3 regions of the Streptococcus parasuis genome follow, and region 3 is predicted to be linked to each of the others. Evidence: predicted binding sites of a transcription regulator. Region 3 holds the regulator's gene; each other region holds the start of a gene.
The links. The regulator CtsR, encoded in region 3, represses protease genes until heat stress. The targets are predictions, from matches to a motif close to TTGGTCAAAAAAGGTCAAANA.
Positions count from the first base shown of each region.

Region 1: L6410_RS08505 (ATP-dependent Clp protease ATP-binding subunit) is a predicted target of CtsR. The motif match lies at 3,612-3,632, and genes of this name have one in related genera.
Region 2: L6410_RS06985 (ATP-dependent Clp protease proteolytic subunit) is a predicted target of CtsR. The motif match lies at 2,485-2,505, and genes of this name have one in related genera.

Region 1 is NZ_AP024276.1:1,677,291-1,682,841, forward strand. It holds gene ypfJ (KPN_02809 family neutral zinc metallopeptidase) at 1-627, shown strand, start outside; gene L6410_RS08485 (bifunctional methylenetetrahydrofolate dehydrogenase/methenyltetrahydrofolate cyclohydrolase) at 708-1,559, opposite strand; gene L6410_RS08490 (amino acid ABC transporter ATP-binding protein) at 1,688-2,422, opposite strand; gene L6410_RS08495 (amino acid ABC transporter permease) at 2,424-3,104, opposite strand; gene L6410_RS08500 (DUF1797 family protein) at 3,223-3,453, opposite strand; gene L6410_RS08505 (ATP-dependent Clp protease ATP-binding subunit) at 3,783-5,551, shown strand, end outside.
Region 2 is NZ_AP024276.1:1,394,526-1,400,076, forward strand. It holds gene L6410_RS06975 (ABC transporter substrate-binding protein) at 112-1,281, opposite strand; gene L6410_RS06980 (DUF2129 domain-containing protein) at 1,447-1,734, opposite strand; gene L6410_RS06985 (ATP-dependent Clp protease proteolytic subunit) at 1,851-2,462, opposite strand; partial or broken gene L6410_RS06990 (IS110 family transposase) at 2,781-3,287, shown strand; one part of gene L6410_RS06995 (IS630 family transposase) at 3,286-3,830, opposite strand; one part of gene L6410_RS06995 (IS630 family transposase) at 3,830-4,133, opposite strand; partial or broken gene L6410_RS07000 (transposase) at 4,180-4,843, shown strand; gene upp (uracil phosphoribosyltransferase) at 5,088-5,551, opposite strand, start outside.
Region 3 is NZ_AP024276.1:215,380-220,930, reverse strand. It holds gene L6410_RS01125 (ATP-dependent Clp protease ATP-binding subunit) at 161-2,614, opposite strand; gene L6410_RS01120 (CtsR family transcriptional regulator) at 2,620-3,078, opposite strand; gene L6410_RS01115 (DUF6568 family protein) at 3,222-3,560, shown strand; gene tsf (translation elongation factor Ts) at 3,719-4,759, opposite strand; gene rpsB (30S ribosomal protein S2) at 4,915-5,551, opposite strand, start outside.

The DNA of each region.
Region 1 (5,551 bases), 740 kb from region 3:
GAATTTATGAGTAAGGTGTTAGGCTCAACAGAAGATTTTTGGACCCAAGAATTTGAAGCCAATGATTTAACCTACTCAGCACCTACCATGGTTTTCTATACCGATCAGACCCAAACGGGCTGCGGTATCGGATCTGCTCAAGCTGGGCCATTTTACTGCTCAGCTGACCGCAAAATTTATATCGATACATCATTTTACCAAGAATTATCTAGCAAATACAAGGCGTCTGGGGACTTTGCAATGGCCTATGTCATTGCCCACGAAGTTGGACACCATGTCCAAAATGAATTGGAAGTTCTTGGGGCATACCATCAAAAACGAGCACAATTATCAGATAAAGAAGGCAATGCCCTGAACGTTCGTCTCGAACTGCAGGCTGATTACTATGCTGGGGCATGGGCTAAATATGTAGATGGTCAAGGTATACTAGATGCAGGGGACATCGACGAAGCCATGAATGCAGCTCATGCTGTCGGCGATGATACCCTACAGCAAGAAGCCTATGGCCGCACCGTTCCAGATAGTTTCACCCATGGAACCTCTGAACAACGAAAAAAATGGTTTAACCTTGGGTACACCTATGGTGATCTTGCCCATGCAGATACATTTTCAGTAGAAAATCCGTAGAAAAAATCCCCAATCATCCGTGTATGATTGGGGATTTTTGATCTATTCGTGTATCTCTATCTCATCTATAAAAGTTGAAACTAGTTCTTTTCACTTCTGACGCAAGCTTCATATGTCTGTTCCATCAGCATGGTAATGGTCATTGGTCCAACTCCTCCTGGGACTGGTGTGATGTAGCTTGCAACTTCTGCTACTTCATCATACTGAACATCACCAATCAGTTTACCATTTGCATCTCGGTTCATACCAACGTCAATCACCACTGCACCTGGTTTGACAAAGTCTTTGGTGACAAAATGACCACGCCCAATGGCAACGACAAGAATATCAGCTTGTCTAGCTAATTCTGGCAGATTTTTTGTCCGAGAATGAGCAATCGTTACAGTCGCATTTGCATCTAAAAGTAACTGCGCCATCGGCTTCCCAACAATGTTTGAACGACCGATAACCACAGCCGTTTTTCCTTCTAGCTCGATCTGATATTCTTTGAACATCTCCATAATCCCTGCTGGTGTTGAAGGAATCATAACTGGATGTCCTGACCAGAATTTACCCATATTAGTCGGATGGAAACCATCTACATCCTTATCTGGATCAATTGCCAATAAAACCTTTTCCTCACTGATATGGGCAGGTAACGGCAACTGGACTAAAATACCATGCCATTCGGAATCTTGATTATAGCGTTCGATTAATGCCAAGAGCTCCTTTTCAGAAATCGTATCTGGTACTCGTACAACTTCGCTCTTAAACCCTGCTGCTAAGGCTGAACGTTCTTTATTCCGCACATAAACCTGACTAGCTGGATTTTCACCCACTAAAATCACCACAAGTCCTGGTGTCAATCCTTTTTCTACCTTCAATTGAGCTGTTTTCTCTGCTAAAGCTGCTTGCATTTTTGCTGCTAATGCCTTACCATCAATGACTGTCATTTCACTATCTCCTCTAGTTTTTTTCTATTATATCGTAAAACCATTCGTGTGACTACGGACGATTCCTTGAAAATCCAACATATAGAAAAACTCCGAACGTTTTCGGAGTTATCCTGTTGTATCTATCGTTATAGGACTTTCGATAAGAAATCTTTCGTCCGTTCTTCTCTCGTGTGTTCGAACACATCTTCAGGAGTTCCATCTTCAACGATTACTCCTCCATCCATAAAGATGACTCTATCAGCAACTTCTCTTGCAAAACCCATTTCGTGGGTTACGATCACCATGGTCATTCCCGATTTTGCCAAATCCTGCATAACCGATAAGACCTCACCGACCATCTCAGGGTCCAAGGCAGACGTAGGCTCATCAAAAAGCAAGACATCTGGATCCATTGCCAATCCGCGAGCAATTGCAATACGTTGCTGTTGCCCACCTGATAAACTCTGTGGATAAGCAGTCGCTTTATCTGGTAGCCCAACCTTAGCCAGTAGGTCCATTGCTTTCTTCTCAGCATCAGCCTTCGTCATTCCCTTTGTCTTAATTGGTGATAAGGTAATATTTTCCAAGACTGTCATATTAGGGAAGAGATTAAATTGTTGAAATACCATCCCCATTTTTTCACGCATCTTAAAGATATCATTTGACTTATCAGTGATATCGACACCTTCAAATGTAACATTTCCCTTAGTAGGCACCTCTAAAAGGTTCATTGTCCGTAGAAATGTTGATTTCCCAGAACCTGATGGACCGATAATTACAACAACTTCTCCCTGTTGGATATCCAAATCAATACCCTTTAACACTTCATTATCTCCGAAGTATTTGTGCAAATCCTTAATAGAAATAATAACCTCTGCCATATCAATGTCCCCCCTTATTCAATTTTTTCTCAAAGTATTGGATGCCCAACGTTAACACACTTGTCACAATCAAATAATAGAAGGCCGCAAATAACAAAGGCTCCGTTGTAATGTAAGTTGACGCAGAGACCGTAGTCGCTCCATTCCACAATTCAACAACGCCGATTGTTGATAAAAGGGAACTATCTTTTACGATTGTTACAAATTCATTCCCCAAGGCAGGTAGGATATTCTTGATAGCTTGAGGCATGATGACATAGCGCATCGCTTGACGAGGACGGATACCGAGTGAGTAGGCTGCCTCCAATTGTCCCTTCGGAACTGCATTAATCCCCGCACGTACTGTTTCAGATACATAAGCCCCTGAGTTCATTGATAGAATAACCATCCCCGGAATCAGACGAGACAAATCAACAGATAAAATACCTAACTGAAAAGTTGGAGCAACTAAATGAGTCATGGTAAAACCAATCATAATCTGTACAACCATTGGAGTCCCACGGAAAATCCACACATAAATATTGGCAAACCAGACAAGTAATTTATATTTACTCCGTTGTGCAAAAGCCAATAAAACACCCAAAATACTACCAAAAGCAACAACAAATACAGCGATAATAAGAGTAACTAATACACCATAATTAAAATAAGCCCAATAATCAGGCAAAAAAGAAAAATTCATATCTCCACTCCTCAAAAGACGTATACTACATTATAACATTTTCGAATAAATATGCAACTACCTAGACTAATTATTCACAAAAGAAAAAGCACCCTTGGCGCTTTTAACTATCCTGTGTTTAGTACAACAGTTCGTAAATTTCCATTGCAATCAAGTCAATGCTGTCAAACGTATACGTCTCACGAGCAGCAACATCACGTAGGGTAAATACTGAACCATTTTCTTCGTCATAGCTGTAGGCAACTTCTGCAACGACAACACCATCACGTTCAAAATTACGTTTCAAGGTACCACCATCACTGGCCATGGCTTCAAGACGATTGATAATTCTCACCAAATGTGATTCCATATTCATTCTCCTCTTCTTAATATAGGAATATTCTACCATAATTTTGTGAAAAAGTCTTATTTTTACGTAATTTTCTTCCCCCAATTTTTCGTAAAAAGAAATACTAGAATGCATATCAGTTTCTTGCATTTTCTCCAAAACTTGATATAATTAAAACAGAACTGACCTTTATTGACTATTCGATAAAGACCTTACTTCGTGGAAATTCATCTGAATGCGCAATTGTATGTGATTTAATTTATACACAATATTCTAGCATTCGAGTAGGAAAAAATGAGATTAATTTTCACAGAGTTTTGTAATGTTACTATTAGAAAAGAGGTAATTGAATGCTCTGTACAAACTGTAAAATAAATGATGCTACCATTCATCTCTATACAAATATGAATGGCAAACAACAGCAAGTTGACCTTTGCCATAATTGTTATCAAATTATGAAAACAGATCCAAATAATGCTATTTTACGTGGCTTAGGGGACTTAACGAATCCAAACAATATGGATCCATTTAGTGAATTTTTCAATCATTTAGGTGGTTACCCTGGAAATACCCCAGCTGGTAAGAATCGTGATCAAACACCTCCTACTCAAGCAGGCGGTGGCAACGGTGGTGGTCGATTCAATCAACCCAATACTGGTCGAACCCAAACAGTCCCGCAACCAAATGGATTGCTGGAAGAATTTGGGATTAATGTTACTGAGATTGCACGACGTGGAGATATTGACCCCGTTATCGGACGCGATCAAGAAATCACTCGGGTGATTGAAATTTTGAACCGCCGCACTAAAAACAACCCCGTTCTTATCGGTGAGCCCGGTGTTGGTAAAACTGCAGTCGTTGAAGGACTAGCACAAAAAATTGTAGACGGGGACGTTCCACATAAACTTCAAAACAAAGAAGTCATTCGATTAGATGTTGTCAGCCTTGTTCAAGGAACAGGAATCCGAGGTCAATTTGAAGAACGCATGCAAAAACTCATGGAAGAAATTCGAAACCGACGTGAAGTTATTCTCTTCATTGATGAAATTCATGAGATTGTCGGAGCTGGTTCTGCAGGAGATGGAAACATGGATGCGGGCAATATTCTAAAACCCGCCCTCGCTCGTGGTGAAATGCAACTGGTCGGTGCTACTACTTTAAATGAATACCGCATTATTGAAAAAGATGCAGCTCTTGAACGTCGGATGCAACCTGTAAAAGTTGACGAACCTAGTGTTGAAGAAACAATCACTATCTTAAAAGGTATTCAGAATAAATACCAAGACTACCACCATGTAAAATATTCCCCTGAGGCCATTGAAGCTGCGGCCGTATTATCCAACCGCTATATTCAAGACCGATTCTTACCTGACAAAGCGATTGATTTGCTAGACGAAGCTGGGTCAAAAATGAACTTAACCTTGAACTTCGTGGATCCTAAAGAAATTGACCAACGGTTAATTGATGCCGAAAATCGTAAAGAACAAGCAACTCGTGATGAAGATTACGAAAAAGCTGCCTATTATCGTGACCAAATTGCTAAATATAAAGAAATGCAAAAGGCAACGATTAGTGAAGAGGATATTCCTCTCATTACCGAAAAAGAAATCGAAGCCATCATTGAACAAAAAACAAATATCCCCGTTGGCGAACTGAAAGAAAAAGAACAGTCTCAATTGATACATTTGGCAAGTGATCTCAAAGCGCATGTCATTGGACAAGACGACGCTGTTGATAAGATTGCAAAAGCAATCCGTCGCAATCGTGTAGGACTTGGAGCACCAAATCGTCCAATTGGTTCCTTCTTATTCGTAGGACCTACTGGCGTCGGTAAAACAGAATTATCAAAACAATTAGCCATTGAGCTCTTCGGTTCAGCGGACAGCATGATTCGATTTGATATGTCTGAATATATGGAAAAACACGCAGTTGCAAAACTAGTCGGTGCCCCTCCTGGATATGTGGGGTATGAAGAAGCTGGCCAACTAACAGAAAAAGTCCGTCGCAATCCATATTCACTCATTCTCCTTGATGAAGTTGAAAAGGCGCATCCAGATGTGATGCACATGTTCCTACAAGTTCTTGATGACGGTCGACTGACAGATGGACAAGGGCGAAC
Region 2 (5,551 bases), 1.0 Mb from region 3:
TTGACAACGGATAATTTTGATTTTCGAAGAGTATAAACACTTTCTAAGCGATGTAGCAAAGATAACGTAATTTGAAAAAAGAGGGAAATCCCTCTTTCTTCTATCTTTTTATTAGTCAACTGAAATTGTATCCACTGAAGATTGCTCACCATTTGTCAAACCAACAACATAAACTGATTTCACAACGTTATGGTTTTCATCAATAGACATGGTACCAGTAACACCTTCGAAGTCTTTCAAAGCTGCAAGGTTATCTTTCACAGCTGCTGAATCTTTTGCACCTTTCGCTGCTTCTGCTGCCATATAAACTGAGTCATATGCAAGAGCTGAGAACATTGATGGCTCTTCGTTGTATTCCTTCACATATGCATCGTAGAATGCTTGTGCTTTTTCACTTGCTGATGTTACAAATGCTGAAAGGTAGTAAACGTTTGAAGCTGCTGAAGCAGTTGCCAATTCAGTAAATTGTGGAGAGTCGAAACCGTCTGAACCAAGGATTGGCTGTTCGATACCAAGACCACGCGCTTGTTTCACAATTGTACCAGTTTCATTGTAATAACCAGGCATAATGATAGCATCGAATTCTTTATCTTTCAATTTTGTCAATGCAGCTTGGAAGTCTTTATCACCAGAAGCAAATGTAATTTCTGAAACAATTTCTCCTGTGAAAGCTTTCTTGAAGGCCTCAGCTACACCTTTACCGTAATCAGATGAGTTGTCAAAGTAAAGAACAACTTTCTTAGCTGACAAGTTTTCAGTAGCGTACTTAGCCATGATTTCACCTTGGTATCCATCTGTAAAGGTTGTACGGAAGAAGTATTCTTGTACCTCACCTTTATCATTTTCAACCAAGTTTGTTTGTGTACCTGAAGGAGTAATCATAGGAACACCAGCAGATGTCAATGCTGGAATAGAGGCTGCTGAAGCTCCTGATGTAGCAGGACCGATCACGACGTTTGCACCCTCACTTGCCAAGCTTGTTGCAACAGTAGCTGCCTCTGCTGTTTCAGACTTGTTGTCTTTTGTAATCACTTCGATTTTTTTGCCGTCAATACCACCCGCAGCATTGATTTCTTTCACGGCAAGGTTGGCACCATTTTCTTCTGTTTGACCATAAGATGAAACAGCACCAGATAACTCCAAGTTATAACCGATTTTAAATGTTTCCCCAACAGTTGAACCAGCTGCGGATGTATTGGTTGTCGAAACATTACCACAGGCAGCAAGTAGAGCTGCAGAGGCAAATGTAGCAAGCGCTACTGCAAATTTTCTTGTTTTCATGAAAATACCTTAAAACTTTCTTAAATTTAACATGTATCTAATATACAGAATTATCTGAAAATTGTCAATACAAATGATCAAAATTTTAAAAAAAAATTAAAATTTTAATAATTCCCCAAATAATTCACAAAAAAAAGCCATCATTACTGATGACTCCATATTACATTATGACGATATGTGGGCAGGCTCTGGCTTTTCAAACGATTCACGCCATAGACTCCCTACAAAGTTTTGATCCAATTCTTTCATATATGAAGGAACTAATTTTTTAACAAACTTCTCCTTCTTTAGTTTTGTAATGGCCACATCTACTTTATCTTGATCCATATAGACAAGAACATACCGTAAGCGTTTGGAGTGATATACGATATCTCCGTATTGGTTTAATTTACGGGCATCACGGTTATAATGTAAATATACTGTTAAACTAATCCGATCTTTCTTCTCAAACATGTCAACTCCTCTAAAATTGATTCTTCCTATATTATACCGCTTTCAATTAAAAATGAAAAGCTCCAACAATCAAGTCGATCATCGGAGCATGTGAGAATAATCTTATAGAAACAACATTACTTAGTCTTTGTATTATCCATAATTTGGTCGATAAAGCCGTATGCCAAGGTTTCTTCAGCAGACATCCAATAGTCACGTTCTGCATCCTTATGGATTTGTTTGACTGTCTTACCAGAATTGTCCGCCAAAATTTTTTCTAACTTGTTACGAGTTTTTAAGAGGTGTTCTGCTGCAATTGCCATGTCAGTTTGCTGAGTACCACCACCAGTGCCTCCCATTGGTTGATGAATCATGTATTCTGCATTAGGAAGCATGAAACGTTTGCCTTTTGTACCACTTGAAGCAATGATTGTTCCCATACTTGCTGCAGTTCCCATTACAATTGTCTGTACGTCTGCTTTAATGAAGTTCATTGTATCCACGATGGCAAGACCTGCGGAAACAGAACCCCCTGGTGTATTTACATAGAGATAAATATCTTTTGTTGGATCTTGTGCATCTAAGAAAAGCAATTGGGCAATAATCGAATTGGCCATATTGTCCTCAACCTGACCTGTCAACATAATGATGCGGTCTTTCAGCAAACGTGAATAAATATCATACGAGCGCTCACCGCGACTAGTTTGTTCAATAACTACTGGAATCATAAATTTACTCCTTTTCGAGATTTTCTTTTCCCATTATATAGGAATAGTCAAAATTGGTCAAATAAAAAACACGATTTAAAACCAGAAAAGGGAGTGGGAAAGACATCCATGATGGCTCCGCCCTCACCCACAGAATAATGAAAACGAACATAAAGCCCTCACTAGGTGTATAATCATAGTGAGGGCTTTGTGGTTGACGAGTTAATGATGTTAAACATCGAGGGAAAAACTGATCCACTCTACTGACGAGCACCCCAAAATATGCGATAGGCATGAGTATAAAAATACGACTAAAATTCGGTAGATAAGCTCTCTAATTTTTAGAAGGAGGGAATTATCATGGATGTTCTCTATCAATCTTGTGCAGGTATTGATGTCCATCAAGCCAATATTGTCGTTTGTATCCTACACGGATCTCTCACCTCAACTCGTCCAAAGCGTGAGATGGCTACATTTGATACAACGACTAAAGGCCTACGTACTTGCCACGATTTTCTCAGTCAATTTCATGTGGAAGCTGTTGGTATGGAAAGCACAGGTGTCTATTGGCGACCTGTCTGGCATGCTCTCTGTGATGACTTCGAGTTGATACTCGCACAACCAGCCCACATGAAGGCAATTCCAGGTCAGAAAACTGACAAGAAAGATGCTCTCTGGATTGCCAAATTAACACGGATTGGTCTACTACCTCGGAGTTTCGTTCCCGATGAAACCATTCAAGAATTGAGGGAGTTGACCAGACAACGAAAACATTATGTGGAAAGTCGTAATAAGGAGACCAATCGTATCCATAAAATTCTTCAGTCAGGTGGTATCAAGCTAACGACCTATATCGAAGATATAGTTAATTGAAACAAGAACAGGACAAAAGTGCCTCAAGAAAAGTATCGCAATTTGGCAATACTTTTCTGAGGTGTTTTTTAATTTGAGCCCATGTTTTCTCAATGGGATTATACTCAGGTGAGTAAGGAGGAAGTGGTAAAAGTCTATGACCCTGCTCCTTGCATAACTCTTTTAGCTTACTCATCCGATGAAACCTTGCATTGTCCATAATGATAACAGATGGTCTATCTAAAGTGGGTAGTAAGAATGTTTTAAACCAAGCTTCGAAAAAGTCACTAGTCATGGTTTCTTTGTAGGTCATTGGGGCTATAATCTCACCGTTTATAAGACCTGCGACTAAAGATAGCCGCTGGAATCTTCTTCCAGAGACCTGACCAGTGATCAACTGACCTTTCAAAGATCGACCATATTCTCGATGAAAATATGTCTCAAACCCTGTCTCGTCAATATAAACAGGTGTCAAGTGACTTAAGTTATTAAATTCTTTAAGGAACTGATTTACTTTCTCAGGGTCTTGTTCATAGTAGGTACAGCTCTTTTTTTTCGAGTATACCCCATAGCTTTGAGAGCGTAATGAATAGCTGTTGGATGACAGCCAAATTCAGAAGCTATTTCAGTCAAAAAAGCATCTGGATGAGCTTCAAGATAGTTCTTTAATTTTTCTCTATCAACTTTTCTTGGTTTGGTTCCCTTAACTTGGTGATGAAGCTCGCCTGTACTCTCCATTAATTTTAGCCATTGATAGATGGTGTTGCGGGAAATATCGAAAACAACAGATGCTTCAGTAATACTGCCGGTTTTCTCACAGTATGCGAGAACTTTTTTACGAAAATCTAATGAATATGCCATAAGTACATTATACCATAAATGTACTATTTTTGTTTCATTTTACTATATTATGGGTGCTTCAGGTCGTAATCTCCTTCAACTACTGATTGACAAGACGCCTATCACGCCTCGCATTGTTCATCAATCAGTTTATACAAGCTTGAAGAAGGAGGTACCTCAACTTCTTAATGCTATGGATGGTTATTTCTCTGACCATCATGGCTTCATGTTAAAGCAATCCTTAGAGCTTCATGATTTTTATCAGAAGCAGATTGAAATATTGGAGGACCGAATTAATGACTATCTATCACAATACGAGAAGCAGGTAGAAATTCTGGATTCTATCCCAGGTATTGATGTCATTACAGCCTCTGTCATTATCTCTGAAGTTGGAGCTGACATGAGTCAATTTCCAACTGCTGGACATCTAGCCTCTTGGGCAGGACTCTGTCCAGGTAACAATGAGAGTGCTGGTAAGAAACGAAGTACCAAGATTCGACATGGTAATTCATATCTAAAGAAATGTTTATGCCAGGCCGCTTTCGCTATCAAAAGACAAAAAGGAAGTCCTCTAGCTGAACGATTTTATCAGATTCAAAGTCGACGTGGTTCACAAAAAGCAACAATCGCCCTCGCACATCAATTATTAAAAATAGCTTATATTCTCTTAAAAGAGCAGATAACGTATCCTGAATTTTTAGCACAGAAAAAGACTACTAGGGACGAGCTAGTAGCCTAACATAAAAAATTTTTTCGCTTTGATTATATCATAGGGAGGGAGTTTTTGCATTCTTTTGAGTTTTCGTATAAGAACTCGACCAAATTAAAAAGAGTTCGTCTTCCCACCCCCGCACAGTTGATTAGGTCAGATTTGGAGTGCAAAACACGAACAAATCTGCCAATCAACCACTGCGCTGAGATGTTGACACGAACTTTGAGTAGTGGTCCTGGGCATTTTGCCCAGCCATACGGAGATTATTTAGTACCGAAAAGGCGATCACCAGCATCTCCAAGACCTGGAACGATATAGCCTTTATCATTGAGTTTTTCATCCAAGGCTGCTGTAAAGATATCGATATCTGGATGTGCATCTTGAAGTGCTTTCACACCTTCTGGAGCGGATACCAAGGCAACAAATTTAATATTTGAAGCTCCACGTTTTTTCAATGAATCAACAGCAAGAATTGCTGAACCACCAGTTGCTAACATTGGGTCTACTACCAAGATATGGCGTTGATCAATATCTTCTGGCAATTTCACAAGGTATTCAACTGGTTGTAAGGTTTCTTCATCTCGGTACATACCAATATGACCAACTTTAGCTGCCGGAACCAAGCTAAGCAAACCATCGACCATACCAATACCAGCACGAAGAATTGGCACAATAGCTAATTTCTTACCTGCAATTTGTTTTTGAACTGTTTTTGTAATCGGTGTTT
Region 3 (5,551 bases):
GGGAGCAAAGGTCCCAAAAACAACAGTTATGGTTTGAATCATCGATTTCCTTTCTAATCGTTAAAGAGGCGAGCAAGCTCACCTCTCCAACTAATTCATACTCTTTTCAAAACGGAAGAACAATTCTGCATCTGGAAAGTCTAGTAACAAGAGGCGCTCCTTAACCCTTTACCACATCAAACTTGAGCTCTTCGCCCTTGACCCCAACCTTCAAGGTCGAACCAGTAGTCAGGTCACCACGGAGCAACATTTCTGCCAACGGATCTTCCAATTTGGTTTGTAAGAGTCTACGAAGAGGACGAGCCCCCATTTCTGGGTCGTAACCTTGTTTAGCCAATAACTTAAGGGCTGACGGTTGCAGTTTAAGGTTAATTCCTTTCTCAGCTGTTACAGCCAACAAAGGTTTAATCATGACCTTGACAACATCCTGCATATGAGTTTCCGTCAAGCTATGGAAGACAACTTTCTCGTCAATACGGTTGATAAATTCTGGACGATAGGCTTTTTTCAATTCCTCAAAAATGCGTTTCTCCACTTCCTTGTGGTCCTTAGATAAATCAAGGGCACCAAAACCAACTGTCTTATCATCACGAAGGGCTGTTGCTCCAAGGTTTGACGTCATGATAATAATAGTATTTGAGAAATCAACCTTACGTCCCTTACTGTCTGTCAAAACACCATCATCCAAGACCTGCAAGAGAACATTGAAAATATCTGGATGAGCCTTTTCAACCTCATCAAAAAGAAGAACAGAATAAGGTTTGTTACGAACTTTCTCCGTCAATTCGCCACCTTCTTCATAGCCCACGTAGCCTGGAGGCGCTCCATTGAGACGGCTGGCCGCAAATTTCTCCATATACTCAGACATATCAAAACGGATAAGAGCAGATTCATCATCAAAGAGAACCTCTGCCAAGGCTTTAGCAAGCTCTGTCTTACCGACACCAGTTGGTCCCAAGAACATAAAGGAACCAATCGGTCTGCGACCTGTACGAATCCCTGACTGATTACGGCGAATAGCTCTGCTAACTGCAGAAATAGCTTCTTCCTGCCCAATCACACGCTTGTGCAATTCTACTTCCAGATTCAGATACTTCTTAGTATCTGATTGGCTAAGCTTGGCTACTGGGATACCTGACAAGCGGCTAAGTGTTTCTAAAACATCTTCTTCTGTTACTTCAAGGTCATAGTTTTGACTAGCCTCAGCATCTTCTTTCGTTTTAATCAAAAGCTTGCTGACAGTCTTATATTTTTTATCCATCAAGGCCTTGTCAATACTCGTCAGTCCTGTTTCCTCAGCCTGCCCTTTCACTCGATTTTGTACCGTTGCACTGGCTTCATCCAGCAAATCAATGGCAGAATCTGGCAGGTTTTTACTGGTCAAATACCGCTTAGCGTAGGTCACAGCTGTCTCAACAGTCGCATCTCCAATACGGACCCTATGGTATTTTTCAAAAGTTCCTTTAAGCCCTGTCAAAATGGCTATACTGTCCTCAACTGTCGGCTCTTCAATAGTCACTTTGGCAAAACGACGGACCAGGGCAGCATCTTTTTCAATATGCTTTTGGTATTCATCCTGTGTCGTTGCACCAACAGTGCGTAGGGTCCCTCGAGCCAAGGCCGGTTTGAGAATATTGGCAGCATCTAAGGTTGAATCAATTCCCGAACCCGACCCCATAATAGTATGCAATTCATCAATAAAGAGGATAACCTGACCATCTTCTTCAATATCATTGATGATATTATTCATCCGCTCTTCAAAGTCACCACGGAAACGAGTTCCTGCAATAACGTTCATCAAGTCAAGTTCCAAAACCCGCATCTTAGCCAAGCCGACAGGGACATCACCTGCAGCAACACGTTGAGCAAGACCCAAAGCAAGCGCAGTTTTTCCGACACCAGCATCACCAACTAGAACTGGGTTGTTCTTCGTTTTACGTGATAGAATTTGAATCATCCGTGAAATTTCAGCATCGCGACCAATAACAGGTTCAATTTTCCCCTCGCGGGCTAAGGCTGTCAGATCTCGTGTATAATCCTCCAATCCACCACTTTGAGCAGTTGGTGGCATGCCCATCATTTGACCTACACTTGCTGTTTTAGCCTTTCCACCTTTCATCACGCTACGGATAGCTTTCAAATCTTCTTTGGTGAATCCTGCACGATACTCTAAGTTTTTACGCAAATCAACAAAACGGAATTCATCTTCTATCTCTTCAAAATGAAAACCTACTTTATCTAGAATTTGACTTGCGGTCGAACGTTTGTCTAACAGCATTGCCTGAAACAAATGCTCGCTTCCTAATTCTTTTGCCTTAACGACTTCTGCAATCTTTCTAGCGAACTGAGCTGTATCGTCTAATCTCTTTGAGGAGGGTAGAATATTAAATTTATCCAATTCTTCACGGTATACTTTTTCTGTAACAACAAAAGTAGCATGTTCGAAATCTGAAATACTCATTGGGTATTCTGCCAAAACAGCACCAGCTACCGTATCGTGATTGATGACAAATGCTAGCAAAATATGCCACGTTTCTAAATGATCGCATGCATACCGTTGGGCAATCAACTGAGCATCTTCAAAAACCCGTTGTAAGCCTGTTGAAATTTTCATGAAAATTAATCCTCTTTCCTATCTAAACGACGGAGTAGTTGCAGCATCATTCGCGCTCGAATTTTATCCGCATCTTTCCCCAAGACATCGTCGGAACCCGTTGCTAAAAACAAATTTCCTTCGCGTTCTGTCATCAAGCCTTCATCAAACAACAATTGTAATATATCAGCAAATACTGTTGTTGATAATTGCTCACCCATATTTTTTATTAGATCATGTACCAATTCATGTTTGTCCGAGAAGGTAATCCGACCAATACGAATATACCCTCCTCCGCCACGCTTACTTTCTACAATGTAGCCACGGCTTGCAGTAAATCGTGTTTTGATGACATAGTTAATCTGACTCGGAACCACTTCAAATTGACTGGCTAATTCACTCCGACGCAATTCAGCAACACTGACTTGATCTAGAATGGCCTTGATATGTTCCTCGATATAATCCGATGTATTTTTCATCGCCATAGTATCGCCTCTTTCTTTGACATTCTTTGACCATTATACCGTAAAAATAGATTTTTTTAAAGTAAAAGCAACAGAGTCGACCGTAGTAGATTTTTGAAATCAATCCTAAAATTCTTTATAATAGGAAGAAAAAGGAGTAAATAATGGATTTCAAAACATATATTCAAGATTTTATTACAATTGACGTGGAGCAGGCCCAAACTTTGCTTTCAGCAAAAGAGGGAGGCATCCTCTTTATCGGACGCGCAACCTGCCCATACTGCAATCGGTTCGCGCCAAAACTACACAAGGTAGCTCAGGATAAACAAGCAACAGTACATTTTATTGATTCTAGCCAAAATAGCCCTGAACTTCAAGCCTTACGCGACCACTACCATGTGCCAACTGTCCCAGGTCTTCTTGTCGCAAAAGCAAGCGGGGTCCAAGTCCGCTGCGACTCCAGCATGACCGAAGAAGAGATTGCGGCATTTATTGAGGAATAATACCTAAAAAAAGCACCTGCCATCTAGCCGGTGCTTTTTAAGGAGATATGAAAAATATTTAGGATTGATATTAGTATAGCTCATTCAACCTGTTCATTCATCAGCCCTAAGACCGATTTTAAAAAAGAACCCCCTTTCGGAAGTTCTTCTATATATGATTATTTACCAAGTGCTGCTGCCATAGTAGCTGCAACTTCTGCTTCAAAGTCGTTTGAAGCTTTCTCGATACCTTCACCCACTTCGAAACGAGCGAATTCTACAACTGAAGCGTTCACTGAGTTCAAGTAAGCTTCAACTGTTTTGCTGTCGTCCATGATGTAAACTTGAGCAAGAAGTGTGTAAGCTTGGTCAACTTGAGTGTTGTCAAGCATGAAGCGATCCATTTTACCTGGGATGATTTTGTCCCAGATTTTTTCTGGTTTGCCTTCTGCTGCCAATTCAGCCTTGATAGCTTCTTCAGCTGCTGCAATCACTTCGTCAGTCAATTGAGCTTTTGAACCGTATTTCAACAATGGCAATGCTGGTTTGTCAACCATTGCACGGCTTTCGTTGTCTTGTTCGATTTTGTGGTTGATTTGTGCCAACTCATCTTTAACGAATTGCTCATCCAATTCAGTGTAAGAAAGAACAGTTGGTTTCATCGCAGCGATGTGCATTGAGATTTGTTTTGCAAGAGTTTCGTCACCACCATCAACAACTGAGATAACACCGATACGGCCGCCATTGTGTTGGTATGCACCAAATGCTTGAGCATCTGTTTTTTCAACCAAAGCAAAGCGACGGAATGAGATTTTCTCACCGATTGTTGCAGTTGCATTTACGTATGCTTCTTCAAGGGTTTCACCTGAAGGCATAGTCAATTTAAGAGCTGCTTCGTTGTCAGCTGGTTTACCTTCTGCAATTACTTTAGCAGTAGTGTTTACCAATTCAACGAATTGAGCGTTTTTCGCAACAAAGTCAGTTTCAGCATTCACTTCAACAACTGCTGCAACGTTACCGTCAACGTAAACACCTGTCAAACCTTCAGCTGCTACACGGTCAGCTTTCTTAGCCGCCTTAGCCATACCTTTTTCGCGAAGTAATTCAATCGCTTTTTCGATATCACCTTCAGTTTCAACCAATGCTTTTTTAGCGTCCATAACGCCAGCACCTGATTTTTCACGCAATTCCTTAACGAGAGCTGCTGTAATTTCTGCCATGTCTATTCTCCTTGTTTGTATTTATAAAATAGAGGAGCGGGCTCAGCCCTGCCCCTCTAGGATTGTTTTTGTGTTTGATAAATGATGTAGAGTGTACTCGGACTAAAAAGCTAAAATTTAGATAAATCTAATGCTTTTCTTAACGCCTTCGTTACTTATTTTCCTTCTACAACTTCAACCAATTCTTCGATTGATTCTGTAGATGCTGGCTCAGCTGCCAATTCAGCTTCAACTGCTGCTACGCTGTCTTCACCTTGGTTACCTTCGATGATAGCGTCAGCCATTTTAGCTGTAATCAATTTAACAGCCCGGATAGCGTCATCGTTAGCTGGGATGATAACATCAATATCATCTGGATCTGTGTTTGTGTCAACCATCGCTACAACTGGGATACCCAATTTCTTAGCTTCTTTAACTGCGATTTGCTCTTTATGTGGGTCAACAACGAACATTACGTCTGGAATGCGTGGCATGTCAGCGATACCGCCCAAGAATTTTTCAAGACGTGCACGTTGTTTGTTCAACAATGCTACTTCTTTCTTAGGAAGCACTTCGAAAGTTCCATCTTCTTCCATGCGGTTGATTTCTTTCAAACGAGCGATACGTTTTTGGATTGTACCCCAGTTTGTAAGAGTTCCACCCAACCAACGGTGGTTGATGTAGTATTGACCAGCGCGAATAGCTTCGTCTTTAACAGCTTCAGCAGCTTGTTTTTTAGTACCTACGAACAAGATAACTGCGTCGTTTGCTGCAGCATCACGAATGAAGTCGTATGCTTGGTCAGCCAATTTT